DNA from 4 places in the Flexivirga aerilata genome. Region 2 is predicted to be linked to each of the others. Evidence: predicted binding sites of a transcription regulator. Region 2 holds the regulator's gene; each other region holds the start of a gene.

Region 1 (5,060 bases), 290 kb from region 2:
ACGGCCGCGAAAGCCGCTGCCAACTGGGCGGTTTCGGTCAGCACGGTGGGGCCGGTGTCGAGGGTGAACCCATCGGACACGACCTCTGGGCTGCGGCCACCCGGCTGGTCGGCCGCCTCGATCAGCGTCACCTCGACGCCGGCGCCGCGCAGGTGCAACGCCGCGGAGAGTCCGGCGAGACCCGCACCGACGACGACCGTATGACGGGGCATCCGGCGGGCGGGAGCGCGCCTCACGAGGAACGCGCGGTCGAGATCTCGATTAGGTCCAGCAGGGCCGCTCGGCCTGCCTCGGTGAGGTCGGCGGCGTCCAGCGCCTGCCGCGCCGCGTCGGCCTGGCTGGTGATGAGCTTCTCGGTCTGGTCGACCGCGCCGGTCCGGACGCACAGGTCGCGCATCCACTCCACGTCCTCGGCGGAAACATCCGGACGGCCGAAAACCGCTGCGAACCGCTGCAATTGGTCGTCGGTCGCCGCTTCGAGCGCGTAGGCGACGAGCACGGTGCGTTTGCCTTCGCGCAGGTCGTCCCCAGCGGGCTTGCCGGTCTGCTCCGGGTCGCCGAAGACGCCGAGCAGGTCGTCGCGCAACTGGAAGGCCTCGCCGAGCGCCAGCCCGTAGGCGGACAGCGCCTCGAACGTGCGCTCGTCGGCACCGGCGCAGGAGGCACCGATGAGCAGCGGCTGCTCCACCGTGTATTTCGCACTCTTGAAGCGGATCACCTTGCGGGCCCGGGCGATTCGCTCCTCGGTCGGCACACCCTGCCAGGTCTGCGCGGCCTCGACCACGTCGAGATACTGGCCGCCCATCAGCTGGGTGCGCATCGTGTCGAAGACGGTGCGGCCGCGCAGCAGCTCCTCCTGCGGCAGGCCGCTGGTCGTGTAGATCTCGTCGGTCCAGTTGAGGCACAGGTCGCCGGCCAGGATGGCACCGGCCTCCCCGAAACGGCCGGCGTCGCCGGCGAGCCCGCGCTCCCGGTGCGCGGCCGCGAGCCGGCGGTGGGCTGCAGGCATACCGCGGCGCACGTCGGAGTCGTCCATCACGTCGTCGTGCAGGAGCGCGGCGGCCTGGAAGACTTCCAGCGACATCGCCGCACGCACGAGCGCATCGCTGTCGGCGCCGCCCGCGGCGCGGTAGCCCCAGTAGAGGAAGCCCGCGCGCAGCCGCTTGCCGCCGCTCAGCAGGTCGAAGACCGCGTCGAGCAGATCGGTCATGTCCGGGCCGAGGGGAGTCAGCACCTGCTGCTGGTGCTGGCGCTCGCGGTCGAGTGCGCGCTGCACCCGCGCGCGCAGGTCGGCGAGGTCGGCGGAGGGCAAGGGTCGGTCCTTTTCGAAGCGTGGTCGGGATGAGCCTAATTGGCCGCGCTGTCCTTACAATCACCGGCATGACGCCGCGCCCCATCCCGCAACTGTTGGCAGAGGACGGCCCCAGCTTCAGTTTCGAGTTCATGCCGCCGCGCACCGAGAAGGCCGAGGCGATGCTGTGGAACTCCGTGCGCCGGATCGAGCAGGTGAACCCCACCTTCATCTCCGTCACGTATGGCGCAGGCGGCTCCACCCGTGACCGCACCGTGCGCATCACCGGTCGCATCGAGCAGGAGACGACGCTCACCACGATGGCGCACCTGACCTGCGTCGGCTCCTCGGTCGCCGAACTGCGGCAGATCGTGGGGGAGTACGCCTCGGTCGGCGTCACCAACGTGCTGGCACTGCGCGGCGACCCACCCGGCGGCCCGGCCGGGGAGTGGGTGGCCCACCCCGAGGGGCTCGACCACGCCGACAAGCTGGTGTCCCTGGTGCGCTCGCTCGGCGACTTCACCGTCGGCGTCGCCGCCTTCCCGGACAAGCACCCGGAGTCCAACGACCTGACGGCCGACGCCGACACCCTGGTCCGCAAGGCCGAGGCCGGTGCGTCGTTCGCGATCACCCAGATGGTCACCGATGTCGACGCCTACCTGCGCCTGCGTGACCTGGTCGCCGCGCGCGGGTGCGACCTGCCGATCATCCCCGGTCTGCTGCCGGTGACCGCGGCCGGTCAGCTGCAGCGCCTCACCGAGCTCAACGGCCAGCCGCTCGCCGCCGACGTCGTCGCCCGGATCGACGCGGTCAGCCACGACGAGGCGGCCGTGCGCCGCGAGGGCATCGCGATCTGCACCGAGCACTCCGAGCGCCTGCTGCGCGAAGGAGCCCCGGGCATCCACTTCATCACCATGAACAAGTCGACCGCGACGCTCGAGGTCTTCGACAACCTGCGGCAGAACAGCTTCGTGTGAACCGTGTGAGCTGAGCTCACCACGCCTCGCACGCGCCGCCATACGTCGGTTGTCGGTGCCGGCGACTACCTTCTCGAATCGAACATTTGTTCGTGCACTGCTCGTGCAGGCAACGATTCGAGGAGACCTCCCATGCGCCGTTCCGCCCGACCCGCCCGTTCTGTCCACTCCGGCGCCCCCGTCGCCGGTGCCGTGCTCGACCTGATCGACCGCACCCGCACCGGCCTGTTGCAGGCCTGCCATGCCACCAGTGCGGACGAGCGCTACCGGCTCGCGCACCTGGCCGCGCTGCGGGCGGCCGCCGCCGTGCTGGCCGCCGACGCGCGGCGCACCGCCGGATCCCGCCCGCGCAACGTCTGGTCGGTGCTGCCGGCGGTCGCTCCGGAACTGTCGGAGTGGGCGCAGTTCTTCGAAGGCACCGCGGCGCGGCGGCAGCTGCTCGAGCGCGGGGCCGCCGAGGTCAGCACGAGGGAGGCCGACGACCTGGTGCGGCAGGTGGAGGCATTCCTGGAGCTGGTCCTCACCCACCTCGGTTTGCCGATGATGGAGTCGTTCACCGCGTGCGTGGCGCCGGTGCCAACTCTTTCGGTAGTTGGGCACCCACACATCTCCGAAGCTGTTTAGGCTTTGCCCCAAGCGGGCAGGTGACTACCGCTTGGTAGCAGGGCGAACTATCCTTGAAGGAACGAACTGCCGGATCGATCCGACAGACCGATCGCCGCGTGGCGGCGACCGCGCGACATTGGGAGGTCAACGTGCCGCTCTCGGAGCACGAGCAGCGCCTACTCGATCAAATGGAGCAGGCGCTCAAGGTGGAGGACCCCAAGTTCGCCTCGCACATGGTGGCGCATCCGGGACGCAGCAAGCTGCGACGCCGCATCGCAATCGGTGTGGTGGGCGTGCTCGCCGGGCTCGCCCTGGTGCTCGTCGGCGTCACGATCACCCAGATCTGGCTCGGCGTGGTCGGCTTCGCGGTGATGGTCGCCGCCGGCGCCTACGCCTTCGCCCCGGGCAAGGGCCGCGAGTTCGGCACCGTGCAGGACGACGGGTCGATCGTCGCCGCCTCCGGCTCCGGCCGCCGTCATCGCGGCACCACCGCCGCCCAGAGCGGCAGCTTCATGGAGCGTCTCGAGCAGCGCTGGGACAAGCGCCGCGAGCAGGGTTGGTGACCGGCCCGCTCACTTCGTGAGCAGCAGCCCCGCCACCCAGATCCACGAGACCAGCACGGCCGCGGCGAGTTCGATGCCGATGCTGGTCAGCACGGCCCGCACCGCCGCCTTCGTGGCCGCCCACGCCCGGCCGGCGTTGCGCAGGCGCACCTGCTCGGCCAGGTAGACGCCGACCACGAAGCCGATGAAGAGCCCGACATACGGGATCACGAAGAAGCCGACCACGGCACCGACCAGGCCCGCGAGCTTGGCCAGCCCCGGCACGCCGGCCTGCTTCAGCCGCCGGTTCGGCACCGTGTACTGCACCACCCAGCCGACCGCCGCCACCGCCACGCACACCCCGAAGACCGTCCACGACGTCGCGCTGCCCACGTGCCACGCCCAGAGCAGCACGCCGGCCAGGCAGAGGAGCAGTCCGGGCAGCACCGGCACGATCAGGCCGAGGATGCCGACGACGATCATGGCGCCGGAGAGGACGGTGACGGGGTCCATGGCCGTCAGCGTATGACGAAGGCGGCGCACCCCGGTGGGGCGCGCCGCCTTCGGCGTGGTCTTGCAGAGAGGGTCAGGCGTCGACGACCGTCGGCTCCGCCTGGAGTCGGTCGGTCTCGTCGATGACCTCTTCGGCGATCTCCCGCAACTTGTCGATGTGCTCACGGCCGTGGTGGGCGCAGAAGAGCAGGTCCTGGTCGGAGCTGAGTCGCGCACGGATGAAGGCCTGCGCACCGCAGCGGTCGCAGCGATCGGATGTGGTCAATGTCGGGGCAAGGGCTGTGGTCACGGTAATCATCCTCTCGTTGCGGTTTCGGGCTCGCACCCGATCCCGTCGTCGAAGTGGTCAACAGTCAATCATGCGAAGGGATTCCCGACGTGCACATTCTTGCTGTGTGGCCTGCTTCACAGGTTCTCACCCCGTCCGACGAGCAGGTACGGCGGGGCGTTCCCGGGCGGTGCGGCGCGAGCCTGCGCGCAGTTGTCCGGCCCGGCGGTTACCCTTCGATCGAGCCAAGCGTGAGGCGGGCCGCTCACCCGCGCGATGAGGAGTTCCCCCTGTGACCGCCAGTCCGTCCACGACGTCCGAGAGCGAATACACCGCCCGGCATCTGCAGGTGCTCGAAGGACTCGAGGCCGTCCGCAAGCGCCCGGGCATGTACATCGGGTCCACCGACTCCCGGGGGCTGATGCACTGCGTCTGGGAGATCATCGACAACGCCGTCGACGAGGCGCTCGCCGACCGCGGCGACCATGTCCTCGTGACCCTGCACGCCGACGGGTCGGTGTCGATCGCGGACCGCGGCGCGGGCATCCCCGTCGACATCGAGCCGCGCACGGGCCTGACCGGGGTCGAGGTGGTCTTCACCAAGCTGCACGCCGGCGGCAAGTTCGGCGGCGGGTCCTATGCCGCCTCCGGTGGTCTGCACGGCGTCGGCGCGTCGGTGGTCAACGCCGTCTCCAGCCGCCTCGACGTCGAGGTCGACCGGGGCGGCAAGACCTACGCGATGAGCTTCCGGCGCGGCGAGCCCGGCATCTTCGACGACGGCAAGGCCGGGCCCTCGCCCGACTCGCCGTTCCAGCCGTTCACCGCGGGCAGTGAGCTGCGCGTGGTCGGCAAGGCCAAGCGCG
Region 2 (5,060 bases):
GGTGACCTCGTCGTAGGGGTGCACGCCAGGCGTGGTGAAGATGCGCTCGACGGTCAGCCCCTTCCCTGCGCTCGTGGCGCGGCGGGACTGCGGGCTGGCGTCTGCCGTGTCGGTCATGTCCAACTTCCTTCCAGAACCGGATCGGTGAAATTGCCTCGAAAACTGCTTGCTACTGGTCGTTCATCGACGGTGTTCATACGGGTGTTCACGCGCGGTGTTCGTGCGTAGTCCCCGTGGGCGGCGCCGGTCGCACACCGCCCACACGTCAGCCACTCATGCATTGTCCGTGCGACCACCGACAGCGGTTTCCCGGACAGCGCCCGGCTCGACGCCGGTCGCCTCCCGCTCGGCGCGCAGCAGGGTGATCGCGGCCTCGAAGTCCTCCAGGCCCTCGAAGGCCTGGTAGACGCTCGCGAACCGCAGGTAGGCCACCTCGTCGAGGCTGCGCAGCGGGCCGAGGATCGCCAGACCGACGTCGTGGGCGTCGATCTCGGCGGCACCCTGGGCCCGAATGGACTCCTCCACCTGCTGGGCGAGCAGGGCGAGGTCGTCCTCGCTGACCGGACGGCCCTGGCAGGCCTTGCGCACGCCGACCAGCACCTTGCCCCGGCTGAACGGCTCGCTCGCGCCGGAGCGCTTGACCACCGTCAGGCTGGCGGTCTCCATGGTGGAGAACCGCTTGCCGCAGTTGGGGCACTGCCGGCGACGCTTGATGCAGGTGCCGTCCTCACTGGTGCGACTGTCGACGACGCGGCTGTCGTCGTGCCGGCAGAACGGGCAGTGCATGGCGGTCCTCCTCGGAAGCTGTCGCGGGGTCGTGCAGGTGTGGCCATCCCGGCGATCAAGCACCGGAAAAACCCGCTCCCTGTGGATGAAGGTGTGGGTATCCGGTGGATGACTTGGGGATGACGTGTGGACTAGATGTGGATGAATCCCAACGATGTAACTACTAGATGTAGGGATGTTAGGCACCTGGACCACAAGCACGCAAGACGTCGGCGCGTCGCGTCGAATCTGCGCAGGTCAGCGGCCGATTGCGGGTGTGTCGTACGGCGTGTCGCGGGTCTCACCGGCTCGCAGTCGCCGCCGCAGCCGCACTTACCTGGCCACGCCGCACCTATCTGTCAACAACGGGCGGGCGCAGCACAATCCCGTGCTGCGCCCGCCCGTTCCATGAGCCCGGGACACGGTTGGACCCATGGCATGTGCTGCCGCCTCTCCGGCGGCAGAGTCGATCAGCGCGGCAGGCTGAGCCGCTGGCCGGCGTGGACCTGCAGCGAATTGAGGGAGTTGGCCTGCTGCACCTTGGTCACCGCGTCGCCCGTGGTCAGCTGCGGGTAGGCGCGATGGGCGACCTCGGACAGCGTCTGGCCCGGCTGGACCGTGACCGACGGCACGGCGGGCGCCGAGGGCGCCGCCCAGGCGCGGGCGACGAACGCCCCCGACAGGCAGAGGATCACGACCGCAGCCGCGACCAGCAGCCGGCGGCCGCGGGCGGTGAGGCGCACACCGATCTGCGCCGGCACCGCGCGCCGCTGCGGCACACCGGCCACGCTCGCCGTCGCACCGGCCCCGGTCGGCACCGACCGCAGGCGACGCCGCGGGCGCGGCGGGACGGTCGCCGGGATCTCCCACTGGGTGACTGCACTCATCTCTTCCTCCTGGACCATGGCCTTCGCCACTGCTGGCTGTTGCGAACGCGTGTGCGATAGGACCTCTGTACGATGTATAGCACGGACGTTCGACACTGTCGAGACACGCGTCGTACAGATGTTTGGCAACTGTGTCCGAACCCCATACTCTGGCTGCACGACGTTCTTCGCGAAGTTCTGGACGGGGTTCTGTACCAAGTTCTGCACGAAGATCAGACAAGCACCGACCACCGACAGCCCCTCGGCGGTCGCACGGGGATCGCGCCGAAACACTCCGAACGGCGCGGGTTTTCGTGGACACGGGGTCGATCAGGAGATGAGGCGATGGCGAAAGTTCACAAGCTGCCGGACCGGTCGGGTGAGAGCCTGACCACACGGCAGCGCAAGGTGCTCCAGGTGATCCGCAGCTCCGTCGCACGCCGCGGCTACCCGCCGAGCCTGCGCGAGATCGGCGACGCCGTCGGCCTCACCAGCCCCAGCTCGGTGGCACATCAGCTGACGATGCTCGAGCGCAAGGGTTATCTGCGCCGCGACCCCAACCGGCCGCGCGCCATCGAGGTCATCGACCCCGAGGCCGGTCGCGACGAGCGCGGCTACCGCGGTGGGTCGAGCGTGACCGCGGCCGACGAGACGAGCATCGACGAGACGGGCCTCGGCGACGAGCGCCCGTCGGCGTCATACGTGCCGGTCGTGGGCCGCATCGCCGCCGGCGGCCCGATCCTCGCCGAGGAGGTCGTCGAGGACGTCTTCCCGCTGCCCAAGCAGATCGTCGGCGAGGGCGACCTCTTCCTGCTCAAGGTGGTCGGCGACTCGATGGTGGATGCCGCGATCTGCGACGGCGACTGGGTCGTCGTGCGCCAGCAGCCGACCGCGAGCAACGGCGAGATCGTCGCCGCGATGCTCGACAACGAGGCGACGGTGAAGACCTTCAAGCGCACCCGCGGCAAGGTCTGGCTGCTGCCGCACAACGAGGCATACGAACCCATCGACGGCGACGACGCGACGATCCTCGGCAAGGTCACGGCGGTGCTGCGGCGGGTCTGAGCCGGCGCGAGTCACCAGCCCACCGCCCCCGCGCGCGTTCGGCGGTTCAGCCGGGCGCGCGGGCGAGGTCGGCCGCGAGAGCGGTCAGGGTGGCACCGAGCGGGGCGTCCACCCGCACGCTGACCTCGTCGTCGGTGGCGCGCGTCCACCCGTGCGTCACGATCGCCACCGGTATGCCGAGCCGAGCCGCGCGCCGGACGAATCGGTAGCCCGACATGACCGCGAGCGACGACCCGAGGACGAGCAACGAAGACGCGTTCTCGACATACGAAAAGCACTGTGCGACAAGGTCTTTAGCGACCGACTCGCCAAACATCACCACGTCCGGCTTGAGCAGATCCGATCCGCAGATGATGCAGTGCACGATGTGAAATCTGCTGATCAGCTCGTCGGCGATCGCGACGTCACCGTCCGGCCGCAGCGGGCCTTCCGCCGAGCGGTCGAAGTCAGGATTGGCGAGCGTCAGCCACTCGTCGACGGTCTCCCGGCGGTAGCGCTCCCCGCAGTGCATGCAGACGACATGGGTGAGGCTGCCGTGCAATTCGGCGACGCGGTCGGCGCCGGCGCTCTGGTGCAGCCCGTCGACGTTCTGGGTGATGATCGGCCCCAGTGCCCCGGCCCGCTGCAACTGCGCGAGGGCGACGTGCCCGGGGTTCGGCCGCGCCGCGGCGAAGCGCGGCCAACCGACATACGAACGCGCCCAATAGCGTTGGCGGGCAACCGGATCGGCGAGCAACTCCTGCGCCGTCATCGGCTGGAAGCGGCGATTGCCGTCCGGGCCGCGATAGTCCGGGATGCCGGACTCGGTCGACAGCCCCGCGCCGGTGAGAGCGACGACGCCGCCCGCGCGCAGCAGGTCGCGCAACGCGTCCGGGTCGGTGGTCACCACGCCTTCAAGCTCTCACATCGGGCGGAGGCGGAGATCTGCCGCCCCGGGGTCAGCCGGTCACGGCGGATCAGCTGTTCAGGGCGATGTTGGCCGCCACCGCCGAGGTCGCGAGTGCGGCGGACACTGCGTGCTGCGCGCTTCGGATCGCGGCCTCCGCGGCGCCGGCCGCCCAGTCCTGCGCTCCGACGGCCTTGGCGCGCTTCTTCAGCTCCCGGGCGGAGACGCCGAACTGCTCGGCGTAGTAGACGGTGGTCACTGCGTCTGCGGCGGTGAGCAGCGCGATCAGCGAGCCGCTGTGCAGGTCGGGCCGGGCGGTCCCGGCGAGCACCTGGCGGCCGGCGCGCAGCACCGCCTCCCGCCTCGCCGCGTCGACGACGGGATGCCTGGTCGGCCGCAGGAAGCCACCCAGGTCCCGGCGCACCGCGCCGTCGGCGACCAACCGGTCATAGACCCGGTCGGTCATCCCCTTGGCGAGCCTCGGCAGCACCTTCTCGGGCTTCTTGCCGGCACCCTGGGCGAAGATCGCGAGCGCATGATCGAGCAACGGGTCACCGCCCGGGCGCTCGTCGAGCACGACGAGCCGCGAGCCCTTGACCGCCACCCGCTGGTGGGCCGCGAGCTCGGTCAGCACCCCGCCGGCGAGCGCCAGGTCGAGCTGCGCACCACCGGCCAGGCGCTTGCCTGCGGGACTCGTCGCGGCGAGCAGGACTTCGCAGCAGATCAGCATGGTCCGACCGTATGCCGAAGACCCCCGTCATACATCAGCCCCGGGGCGGAGTTTCGCGCCCACCCCTTCGATTAGCGATCGACCGCAAGTGGCGATCATCAATAACATCGGGTTATTCTGGGGTCATGATTGATGCGGCAGGACTGCGGGTGATCAAGGCGATCCACGACGAGGGCAGCTTCACGGCGGCCGCCGCGTCGCTCGGCTACTCACAACCGGCGATCTCGCAGATGGTGCGCCGGCTCGAGGAGCGCACCGGCACCGTGCTCGTCGAGCGGCTCGGTCGCAACGTGCGGCTGACCGAGGCCGGGTCGGTGCTGGCACGGCATGCGGTGCCGGTGCTCTCGGCGCTGGACGCCGCGGAGTCCGAGGTCGCCGCCATCGCGGGACTGCGCGCGGGCCGGGTGCGGCTGATGGCGTTCCCCTCCTCCTCTTCGACGCTCGTGCCGCGAGCCCTCGCGCTGGTCAAGGAGCGATTCCCCGACGTGCACGTCAGCTTCACCGAGGCCGAGCCGCCCGAGTCGCTGGCCGCGCTGCGCTCCGGCGAGTGCGACGTCGCGGTCGCGTTCGCCTACGAGGGCACCGATCTCGCGCGCGGCGAGGAGGACCTCGACGCGTTCGTGACCCGCAAACTGCTCGACGACGAGGTGCGGCTCGCGGTGCCGATCGGCCACAAGCTCGCCAAGTCCAAGAAGGTCAAGCTCGCCGACCTCGCCGAGGAGCCCTGGATCGCCGGCTGTCCGCGATG
Region 3 (5,060 bases), 1.2 Mb from region 2:
CCCGGCTTCCGCTGCGCGTCCCCGCGTAGTCTCGGCGGGTCGATGCGGGTGAGGTGGGCGATGAAGCGGTGACGGAGAGGTCTGACGCGATGACGAACGAGGCTGCCGACGGTCGGGTGGAGACGGCCGTGCAGGGATCGGTGGCGACGATCACGCTGCACAATCCCGCGAAGCGCAACGCGATGACCACTCGCATGTGGGACTCGCTGCCGCCGCTGCTCGCCGAGCTCGAGCAGGACGCGTCCGTGCTCGCTGTGGTGCTGACCGGCGCCGGGGAGCACTTCTGCGCCGGCGCCGACATCACGTCGCTCGTCGGCACCCTCGGCATCGAATCTCCTGTGACCCCAGACGATTCCGGTATGGCGTTGTCCCCGCCCGAGCGCGCCGAGGAAGCGCTGGCCGCCTTCGCCAAGCCGACGGTGGCCGCAATCCGCGGCGCGTGCGTCGGCGGCGGCGTCGAGCTGGCATTGGCGTGCGATCTGCGAATCGCGAGCAATACCGCCAGATTCGGCGTCACCCCGGCCAAGATCGGGGTCTTCTACCCGCCACGCACGACGGCGCGTCTCGTGGCGGCGGTCGGCCCGGCATACGCCAAGCAGCTGCTGTTCACCGGCGACCTGATGCTCGCCGACGAGGCGCGGCGCATCGGGCTGGTCAACGAACTCGCCGAGTCGGACGCGCTCGACAACGTCGTCGCGTCGCTGCTCGAGACTATCACGGCACGCTCGCAGCTGAGCATTCGTGCAGCGAAGGCGATCGTCGACGCGGCGACGGCGTATGGCGTCGACGGGCCGCTCGGCGCGGTCGCCACTGCGACGCACTGGCAGGACGTGATGGTGCGGTCTGGTGACCCGCAGGAGGGCATCGCCGCCTTCGCCGAGCGGCGGGCGCCGGAGTTTCGGTGGCGGTGAGCGACCGGTGATCCTCCCGAAGGTGCGTGATCCGCGCATGATCACGATCCGTCGCGGCGGCACGCTCACCGACGAGCATCATCGACTGCTCGCACTGTGGGCGGCCGACTGCGCCGAACGCGTGCTGCCGCTCTTCGAGTCCAAGCGGCCGGACGACCCGCGACCGCGCGAGGCGATCGAGCAGATCCGCGCGTGGTCGCGAGGGGAGGTCGGCATGATGACGTCGCGCGCGGCCGGCGGCCACGCGATGGGCGCCGCCCGTCCCCTGCGGGGCGCGCCCCGGTTTGCGGCGTATGCCGCGGGTCAGGCCGGCGTCGTCGCGCACGTCGCCGAGCACGACCTGGGCGCTGCGGCATACGCGATCAAGGCGGTGCGCGCGGCGGCGCCCAAGGGGATGGAGGCAGCCGCCGGGGCTGCCGAAGGTCATTGGCAGCGCGAGCAATTGCCCGACGCGGTGCGGGACCTCGTGCTCGAGGACCAGCGGAGGCGCAACGAGATCTGCTGGTCGGTGTTCGGGTGACCGTGCGTCGCTATCCCGAGGCGCTGCGGGTCGACGACACCCTCTCGCTACGGCCCGCGACCGACGCCGACGCAGAGTTGATCAGCGGCTGGACGCAGGCGCCGGAGGTGCACGAGGGCTGGGGCGGGACGCCGCTCTCGGTCGCCGAGGTGCTCGCCAAGTACACCGGCCGCAGGGCGCCGCGGGTTGCGTCATACCTGGTGGTCGAGGGGGCCGAGCCGGTCGGCTATCTGCAGGCGTGGCAGGACGAATCTGCCTGTGGTCTGGACCTTTTCATCGCTGCACCCGCGCAGGGCCGGGGCATCGGACCGCGCGTGGCTCGAGCCCTCGCGGTCGCACTCGACGCGCTGGGCTGGCGGCCGCTCACCGTCGACCCGGCGGTCGGCAACGAGCGTGCGGTGCGGGCCTGGCAGGCAGCCGGGTTCGTGATGACGGGCCAGCAGGGTGTCGACCACGGGCGGCCGACCCACCTCATGGTGTTCGGCGGCGGATGACGCAGCGGTGCGCCGGAAACTTGTGTCGAACATATGTACAATTATGCCGATCGACGGTATTCTGGTGGCACGACGAAACCCACTGCGGCGGAGGGAGATTCGGGCCATGTCTCTCGATTCTGCTGTGCCGCTGCCCGAGTGTCCGGGCGTGCCGGGTGAGGCATCGCGGGTGCCGGTTGAGCCGGGGCGCGGGCCGGTCGTGTTGGAGCGAGTGCGGGAGCTTGCGGCGTTGCTGGATGAGGTGCCGGAGGTGGTGCATCAGCTCGGGGAGGAGCAGTTGGAGGCACTGACCGAAACCCTGCTGGGACTGTCGGGCCGGTTCGCGCAGCTTGCGACCGTCGCCACTGTGGAAGCGGTTGACCGTGGGACGGTTGCGGGTTCGACGGCGGCGAACACCACCCAGTGGGTATGCCGTCACGCCGAAGCGTCCGGGGTGCCGATCGAACCGGTGGAGGCGAAGTCGATCGCGGTGGTGGCGGAGGCGTGCCGGGAGCGGAAGAACGCGGTCATCGCGGCAGCGGTCGCACGTGGGTCGTGCACGGTGTCGACCGCGCGAGCGGCGTTGACGAATGCGGACAAGGTCGCGCCGGTCATCCCTTCGGCGGACCGGGATGAAGTGCTGGCGTGGTTCCTGCAACTCGACCCGGCACTCGGCGCCAAGGGTGTGCAGGCATTGACCCGGAAGATCCTGGCGACCTACGCCACCGAAGCACTCTCAGCACAGGACGCGAAACTCGAACAGGTCGAAACCCTGACCTGGGGTACGACCGCTACTGGGATGACCCGGTTGGTCGCGGAGTTGGCGCCGGCGAATGCTGCGGTGTTGAAGGCGGCGATCACCGCCGGGTCCGCACCACGGCCCGCTTCCCTGACCGCAGACCCCGCCGCGGCGGCCGCTGCCGGCACTGGCACTGGCGAGTCCGTGCGGGACGAGCGGACTCCGGGCAAGCGCCGGGCGGATGCGTTGATGGAGCTGATCGCTGCGGGCGCGAAAGTTGCTGCCGGTGAGGTCGCGCCCGTCGGGTCGGCGGCGACAATCCTGCTGACCATGGACCTGAGCGCCCTTACCCAGGGGATTGGTGGGGCAACCACACCCACCGGTGACGTGCTCGACGCCGGAGCGGCCCGGCGGGCAGCGTGTGACGCGGAGCTGATCCCGGCAGTGTTGGGTGGGCCGAGTCAGCCGTTGGATGTGGGCCGGCGAGAACGCCTGGTCACCAAGGGTTTACGCGCGGCTGTCGTCATACGCGATGGCGGGTGCACCTTCCCCGGGTGCGATCGGCCACCGGGTTTCTGCGAAGTCCATCACGTGATCCCGTGGTGGGCCGGCGGGGAAACCAGCCTGACCAATTCGGCCATGCTGTGCTGCCGGCACCACCAGGAAGTCCACCGCCACGGGTTCATGGCACAGGTTCGCCCCGACGGCGTCACCTGGGACCTCACCCCCGGCCGCATGCCCAGCCACACCCACGCGGCGGCATAGCTGAACTGCGTCGGTCGATCGATTGCGCGACTTTGTTCGGCGGCAGGCGCCCGTCAGCAGAGACCGTGTCAGCAGCGACCCGTCGGAAAGAACTCAGAGCGGACCGATCCGGTTGTTCATCCGCTGGTTGTGCGCGGCCCGCCCGCACGAGCTCGCGCCGCAGGAGATGACGGCTCAAGATGACGGCTCGCATGACGGGTAAGCGCGGGTCAATCGCCGAGCAGGTCCTCTTCGACGATGCGCCGCACGTCATCCGCGCCGACGTGCCGATACCAACGATTGTCCGGATGGCTCACCACTACCGGCGCCCCGTTGCACGGATAGAGGCAGCCGGTGAGCGCCACCAGCACCTCGCGGTCGAGCACCCCACGGCGAGTCAGCTCGTCGGTCAGCGCGGCCGAGGTCTCCTCCGCACCCTTGGCATTGCAGCGCGGGCCACGGCACACCAGCACGTGACGACGGTATGGCGGAGCTTCCTCCCACGCCGGGCTCTCCAGCGGCGCCTCGGCTCCGGTGACCGCGCGTGCTTCCGTTGCGCACGCCGCTCGCACCGCGGCCACCCCGAAACCACGGGACAGGCCGCCCGCCACCTCGACTTGCAGCACACCGCGGGTGCGCACCCAGTGGCCGGCAACCCGGCCGAGCCAGGATCGGCCGGTGTGGGAGGTCGTGCGCGCCGCCGCGACGAGGCGCACCGACGTGCCCACCGCCTCGGCGGCGATCGCGTCCAGCACGCCCACGAGGCTCGGGCCGCCACCTTGCAAGCAGGCGACGGTCGCCCCGAGATCATCTGCGGTGGCGAACAATTCGGCCAGGTGGTCGTCGTCGAGCCCGGTCAGGCTGACCAGCACCAGCCGCTGATCCGTCATCGGCCCGCACCCTGGCGCGACCAGGAGATTCGCAGCCGGTCGGTGCGCTCGACCGTCGCGCACACCCCGAAGACCGTGTCGACCAGGCCGGCCGTCAGCACTGCTTCGGTGTCGCCCGACGCGGCCACCCGGCCCTGCGACATCACGATGATCCGTGGGCAGAATGCCGCCGCCAGGTCGAGATCGTGCAGCACCGCCATTGTCGTAATCCCCTGTCGCGCAACAGTTTCCAGGAGTGACAACTGGTGCTGCAGGTCCAGGTGGTTGGTCGGCTCGTCCAGCAACAGCAGCCGCGGCTGCTGCGCCAACGCCCGCGCAAGCTGCGTGCGCTGACGCTCCCCGCCCGACAGGGTCGACCACGTGCGGTGCGCCAGGTGCACGACATCGGCTTCCCGCATCGCGGCCGGCACAAGCTGCGCTCCCTCGTCCAGGGCTCCCGGCCAGCGGCCCACGTGCGGGATGCGTCCCAGGGCGACGACGTCGCGCACGCTGAGCTCGAGTGAGGTGTCGGGCTGTTGTTCCAGCAGGGCGGTCGACCGCGCCCGCTCCCGAGCAGGTAGGTCGCGCAAGGGTTTTCCGTCATACCGGACCTCGCCGCGAGCAGGTCGTCGCAGGCCGGCGACGAGGTGCAGCAGGGTGGTCTTGCCGGATCCGTTCGGGCCGACGACGGCGGTGAACGACCCCGCCTCGAGCGTCGCCGTGACGTCATCGACGATCGCGGAATCTCCTGCGTCCCAACCGATCCGGTCGATCTCGACCCTCATGCGCGCCGAGCCTGACGGC
Region 4 (5,060 bases), on a different contig from region 2:
CTGCCCAATGTCGCCGTCGTGGCGGTCGGCGGCATCGCTCACGCGGGGGACGCGGTGCAGGCGCTGGCGGCCGGTGCGTCGGCGGTCCAGCTGGGCAGCGCACTCCTTCACGACCCCTCCGCCGCGGAGCGGGTCAGCACGGGCCTGCTCGCGGAGTGCGAGCGGCTCGGCATACCATCTGTGAAAGATCTGATCGGGCGGGCACATCATGACTGACACACCAAAACCGTTGGAACCCTTCGGCATTCGGCTCGGTGCGGCGATCGGCGAGCACGGGCCGATCTGTGTGGGCATCGATCCGCATCCGTCGCTGCTGGAGCAGTGGGAGCTGCCGGTGTCGGTGCGCGGGCTGCGCCGGTTCGCCGAGACCGCGGTCGATGCGTTCGGTGGCGCGGTCGCGATGGTGAAGCCGCAGTCAGCGTTCTTCGAGCGCTTCGGCGCCGCTGGTGTGGAGGTGCTCGAGGACACGCTCTGCGGTCTGCGCGAGACCGGCACGCTCAGCCTCCTCGACATCAAGCGCGGGGACATCGGCTCCACCATGCAGGCGTATGCCGAGGCATATCTCGGCGACGACTCGCCGCTGCGTGCCGATGCCGTCACGGTGAGCCCCTACCTCGGATTCGGTTCTCTCACACCGGCTTTGGACATCGCGGCCCGCACGGGACGGGGTGTCTTCGTGCTCGCGCTGACGTCGAACCCGGAGGGCGCGTCCGTCCAGCACGCGACCTGGGAGGGCGAGACCGTCGCCGGAGCCGTGATCGACGCGGTCGGCGAACACAACGCTCTCGCCGCGGCCGGTGAGTTCGGCGATGTCGGGATGGTGGTCGGCGCGACCGTGGGCAAGGACATCGCCGCCCTCGGGCTGACCGAGCGGCTGCTCGACTCGCGGGCACCGTTGCTGGCGCCCGGTTTCGGCGCTCAGGGCGCCACAATCGGCGACATCGCCGCCGGCTTCGGGGCGGCGAGCCGGCTGGTGCTCCCGACGACATCGCGGGCGGTGCTCGCGGCGGGTCCGGACGTGGACTCGCTGCGTGACGCGCTGCGGCGCGTGCAGGACGAGGCGCGGGAGCTGACAGACTGAACGCCAGCTGACCGAGTGAATTCGGTGGCGCCCCCACGTCGTTCGGCGCAGGATGAGCGGGTGCCACCGCCACCGACCGTCGTCCTGCTCGAGGGGCGCAGTGACGTCGTCGCCGTCGCGTCATTCGCTCGCAGGCGTGCCGCGGGCGAGCTGGACGGGGTGGAGCTGGTCGACCTCGGCGGTGTGACCAACATCGGTGGCCGCCTCGAGCGGCTCAGCATCCGGCCGGAGGTCACCCGCGCCGCGGGGCTCTGCGACCGAGGCGAGGTCGACGTGGTGGTGCGTGCGCTGCGGCGCTTCCACCCCGACGTGCAGGTGATGGGCGATCTCGCGGCGCGCGGCTTCTTCGTGTGCGATCGCGACCTGGAGGACGAACTCATCCGCGGGCTCGGCGTCCCGGGGTGTATGTCGTTGCTCGACCGCCTCGGGCTCGGCGAGCGCTTCGCCACCTTCTGCCGGCAGCCGGCCTGGCAGTCCCAGCCCATCGTCGACCAGCTGCACCGCTTCGTGGGGACGACCTCCGGCCGCAAGGAACTCTTCGCGGGCGAGGCCGCCGGCGCCATACCGCTCGATCGGGTGCCACCACCGATCGCCGACCTGCTCGACTACGTCGTAGCCTGAGCGACTGGCTTCTCGAAGAGCGCCACCGGGTGCCACTGCCGGTCCTCGAAGGCGCGGCGTCCGACCTCCCGAAATCCTTGCGCTGCATAGTAATTGCGCAGAGCGTGGTTCGTGTCGACACAGTCGAGCCGGAGCCGGGAGTGGCCCTCGTCGGCGGCGCGTCGTGCGGCCCAGCGGAGCAGGTGTGCGCCGAGCCCGGGTGCGTCACGTTGCATGAGCCCGTGCACGTATGCCGCCGGGGTCTCGTCGCCGGGCCAGACGTCGTCGTCGCGATGCAGGTAGCGCACGGTCCCGATGATCGTGCCCGTGCCGGCGACGACGAACCATTCTCCGGCGGCGACCTGCGCTCGGATGGTTTCCAGCGGGACATCGTCCGGGGCGCCACTGATCGATGCCGCGATCGAGCAGTCCGATCGCGAGCGTCCGGCGCAGCTCGTGGATGGCCGGGGCGTCAGCGGCGGTTGCTGGGCGGGGCTCGAGATGCATGTGCACAGTCTGCTGGGCTGCAGGCGCATCTCGTCAGCACCCGTGGCGCTGGGGTCACTATCGCTCACGAGTTGGGGAGGTGGCAGCGAGCAGGGGAGCCACGTGAGGGGTGAATCAGACTGCAAATGCTCGCAATCGACTCAGCGAATCACTTTCTACGGCGTTCGAACAGGTGTATGATGTGGGGTATGGCGGACCTGCACCGAGCACTCACCCCAGAGGTGATCTCCGGTGCCTCCACCGGCGAGCTCTTGGAGGCTGCGCAGGTGTTGCTGCGGGCCGCGTTCGACACGGTGAGGGATGACGCAGGAGCAGACGCCGCCGGCCCGTCGGACGTCGAGTTGCTCGACCGGGTGCGCGCGACGCAGCAGGTGCAAAACTCCGCCTGGGCGACGCAGACCGTGTGCCTGGATCGGCTGGCAGCCAACGAGTTGCGCAAGCATCCGGACTGCCCGGACAGCTGGACCCCGTTGGAAGTCGGTGCCCGGCTGGGCTGGTCCGATCGGCAAGCCGGTAATCGGCTCGTCGAAGCCGGCGACGCCGTCCGGCACGCACCGCGCCTGTTGGATCGTGCCGGAGCCGGCGTCATGGACGGCCGCAAGGTCGCCGCCGTTGCCGGCGTGCTCGCAGATGGACCGGCCGTCGCCAGCGTCATCGAGGATCAGCTGCTCGATGAGGACCCCGAAGCGTGGACCTCCACCAAACTCACCCGGAGGGCGCGACGGCTCCGGGCCAAGCACGCACCGGTGGAGGCCGACCGGGCCGCGGTGGATCGTCGCCGTGAGTGCACCAACGTCACCTGCGAACCGCACTGGGAGCCGGGCATGTCCAGCCTCACCGCCGTCATGCCGGCGTTGGATGCGGCAAAGGTGATGGCAGCCATCAACACCCACGCCCGCCTGCTCAACGAATCGACGACCACCGGCAAGACCATCGGCGAGCACCGGCTCGACGCCCTGACCGACCTGTTGCTTTCCGACGTGCAGGTGAGGACCGAGTTGGTGCTGCACGTCCCGTTCCACACCCCATCCGCCCCGTCCGGCACAGTTGCGCCCGGTGCCGCAGCGGGCGACGACTCCAAGGAGCCGGCGCAATCGGCGGGTCAGGTGCACGTGCAGGTCGGCGCCGAGTCCCCAATCACTGCCGAGGACTACCTGGACCAGGTCGCCGACATCGACGCGCGTCATCGACAACTCATGACCATCGGCGGCGTCGCCACCACCGATGCCGCGGCGATCCCGGACCCGGCGGACCTCGACGACTGGCTCGACTACGTCCACCACACACCCGAGGCGCTGCTCGAGGAAGAGGTCGAACGCCTCCTCGCGACACCGGGTTTGTATCTCGGTCCACCGGGCGAGCCGCCTGACCGCACACCGCAGTGCTCGATCGGTGACGTGCTCGTCCCCGGCATCGGCACCGTTCCCGCCGACGCAGTCCGCGCTCTCGCTGGTTTGCTCGGCACCACGGCAAGCCGTGCACTGGTCGACTCCGCGACCGGTGTCGTTGCCGAAACCGCCTGCCACTCCTACACGCCCGGCGCTAGGCTCGCCCGGCACATCCGCACCCGCGACCAGCACTGCCGTTTCCCCGGTTGCACCCGGCCGGCCACGATGACCGACATCGACCACGTTGTCCGTTATCCCGACGGCCCGACAGCTGCCTTCAACCTGCAGTGCCTCTGCCGGCACCACCACCGCGCCAAGCACGAAGGCGGCTGGCAGGTCACGATGACCCACGACGGCAGCTGCACCTGGATCAGCCCCGGCGGGTACACCTACCTCACCCGCCCCGGCGACCAACCCGCGCCACGCGCCAGTACGGCGTGACTGCTCATCTCGTGAGGGGCCGCCAGGCGCTCATCTCGTAAGAGAGCGTGACGCTGGCGTCACTTCCGCTTACGAGATGCGGGAAGTGGGGCGCTGGTCGCGCGGGTGGTCTCGTCTCGTAAGGAACTGTGACGCTGGGGTCACCATCGCTTACGAGATGCGGGCGCGGGCACTGGTCGCGCGGGCGGTCTCGTCTCGTAAGCAGCCGTGATGCGGGGGTCACCATCGCTTACGGGATGCGGGGAGTGGGGCGCTGGTCGCACGGGCGGCCTCGTCTCGTAAGCAGCCGTGATGCGGGGGTCACCATCGCTTACGAGAAGCGGGGAGTGGGGCGCTGGTCGCGCGGGCGGCTTCGTCTCGTCGTAAGGAACCGTGATGCTGGGGTCACCATCGCTTACGGGATGCGGGGAGGCGCTCGTCTCGTAAGGAACCGTGATGCTGGGGTCACGATCGCTTACGGATGCGGGGAGGCGCTCGTCTCGTAAGGAACTGTGACGCTGGGATCACCATCGCTTACGGGACGCGCGAAGTGGGGCGCTGGTCGCGCGGGCGGCCTCGTCTCGTAAGCAACCGTGACGCTGGCGACACTTCTACTTACGAGATGCGGGGAGTGAGGTGGTCAGCGTGCTTGCGGCCTCGTCTCGTAAGCAACCGTGACGCTGGGGTCACCATCGCTTAACGAGATGCGGGAGGCGCTCATCTCGTAAGCGAGCGTGACGTGGGTGTCACCACCTCTTACGGGATGCGCGAGCTGGAGGCGCCGGCCGCGTCGGCAGCGGCTTCCTCCTCGGCCTCGGGCGTGCCGGGGATCTCGGTGCCGCGCAACGAGACTCCCTTCGTCTCGATCACAAACCACAGTGCGGCCAGACCGATGACGCAGGCGATCACCATGTAGTAGGCGGGCCAGAGGTTGTCGCCGGTCCAGCTGATCAGCCGGTCGTTCACCAGGGGAGCGGTGCCACCGAAGAGTGACGTCGACACGTTGTAGCTGAGCGCGAGCCCCGCATAACGCACGTGCGTGGGGAAGAACGCCGGGAAGGTGG

What was found. Region 2 encodes LexA, which represses DNA repair genes until DNA is damaged. Its sites were predicted from a motif close to TCGAACANNTGTTCGA; they were not measured.
Region 1: the regulator LexA is predicted to act here: its motif matches at 2,347-2,362, upstream of HJ588_RS11255 (SAV_6107 family HEPN domain-containing protein).
Region 3: the regulator LexA is predicted to act here: its motif matches at 1,951-1,966, upstream of HJ588_RS04455 (HNH endonuclease signature motif containing protein).
Region 4: the regulator LexA is predicted to act here: its motif matches at 2,353-2,368, upstream of HJ588_RS18460 (HNH endonuclease signature motif containing protein).

The regions. Positions count from the first base shown of each region.
Region 1 is NZ_JABENB010000001.1:2,388,565-2,393,624, forward strand. Features, by position in the region: gene HJ588_RS11240 (phytoene desaturase family protein) at 1-236, opposite strand, end outside; gene HJ588_RS11245 (polyprenyl synthetase family protein) at 233-1,312, opposite strand; gene metF (methylenetetrahydrofolate reductase [NAD(P)H]) at 1,381-2,268, shown strand; gene HJ588_RS11255 (SAV_6107 family HEPN domain-containing protein) at 2,401-2,892, shown strand; gene HJ588_RS11260 (DUF3040 domain-containing protein) at 2,991-3,437, shown strand; gene HJ588_RS11265 (DUF456 domain-containing protein) at 3,447-3,929, opposite strand; gene HJ588_RS11270 (DUF7455 domain-containing protein) at 4,003-4,227, opposite strand; gene HJ588_RS11275 (toprim domain-containing protein) at 4,490-5,060, shown strand, end outside.
Region 2 is NZ_JABENB010000001.1:2,094,708-2,099,767, reverse strand. Features, by position in the region: gene HJ588_RS09910 (vitamin B12-dependent ribonucleotide reductase) at 1-117, opposite strand, end outside; gene nrdR (transcriptional regulator NrdR) at 274-786, opposite strand; gene HJ588_RS09900 (LysM peptidoglycan-binding domain-containing protein) at 1,236-1,652, opposite strand; gene lexA (transcriptional repressor LexA) at 1,977-2,696, shown strand; gene HJ588_RS09890 (Sir2 family NAD-dependent protein deacetylase) at 2,743-3,585, opposite strand; gene HJ588_RS09885 (GOLPH3/VPS74 family protein) at 3,653-4,312, opposite strand; gene HJ588_RS09880 (LysR family transcriptional regulator) at 4,438-5,060, shown strand, end outside.
Region 3 is NZ_JABENB010000001.1:937,151-942,210, forward strand. Features, by position in the region: gene HJ588_RS04440 (enoyl-CoA hydratase/isomerase family protein) at 90-911, shown strand; gene HJ588_RS04445 (putative immunity protein) at 949-1,431, shown strand; gene HJ588_RS04450 (GNAT family N-acetyltransferase) at 1,428-1,925, shown strand; gene HJ588_RS04455 (HNH endonuclease signature motif containing protein) at 2,032-3,408, shown strand; gene HJ588_RS04460 ((2Fe-2S) ferredoxin domain-containing protein) at 3,618-4,277, opposite strand; gene HJ588_RS04465 (ABC transporter ATP-binding protein) at 4,274-5,041, opposite strand; gene HJ588_RS04470 (FecCD family ABC transporter permease) at 5,038-5,060, opposite strand, start outside.
Region 4 is NZ_JABENB010000003.1:611,806-616,865, reverse strand. Features, by position in the region: gene HJ588_RS18480 (beta/alpha barrel domain-containing protein) at 1-216, shown strand, start outside; gene pyrF (orotidine-5'-phosphate decarboxylase) at 209-1,081, shown strand; gene HJ588_RS18470 (hypothetical protein) at 1,142-1,702, shown strand; gene HJ588_RS20230 (GNAT family N-acetyltransferase) at 1,687-1,989, opposite strand; gene HJ588_RS18460 (HNH endonuclease signature motif containing protein) at 2,377-4,017, shown strand; gene HJ588_RS18455 (MFS transporter) at 4,753-5,060, opposite strand, start outside.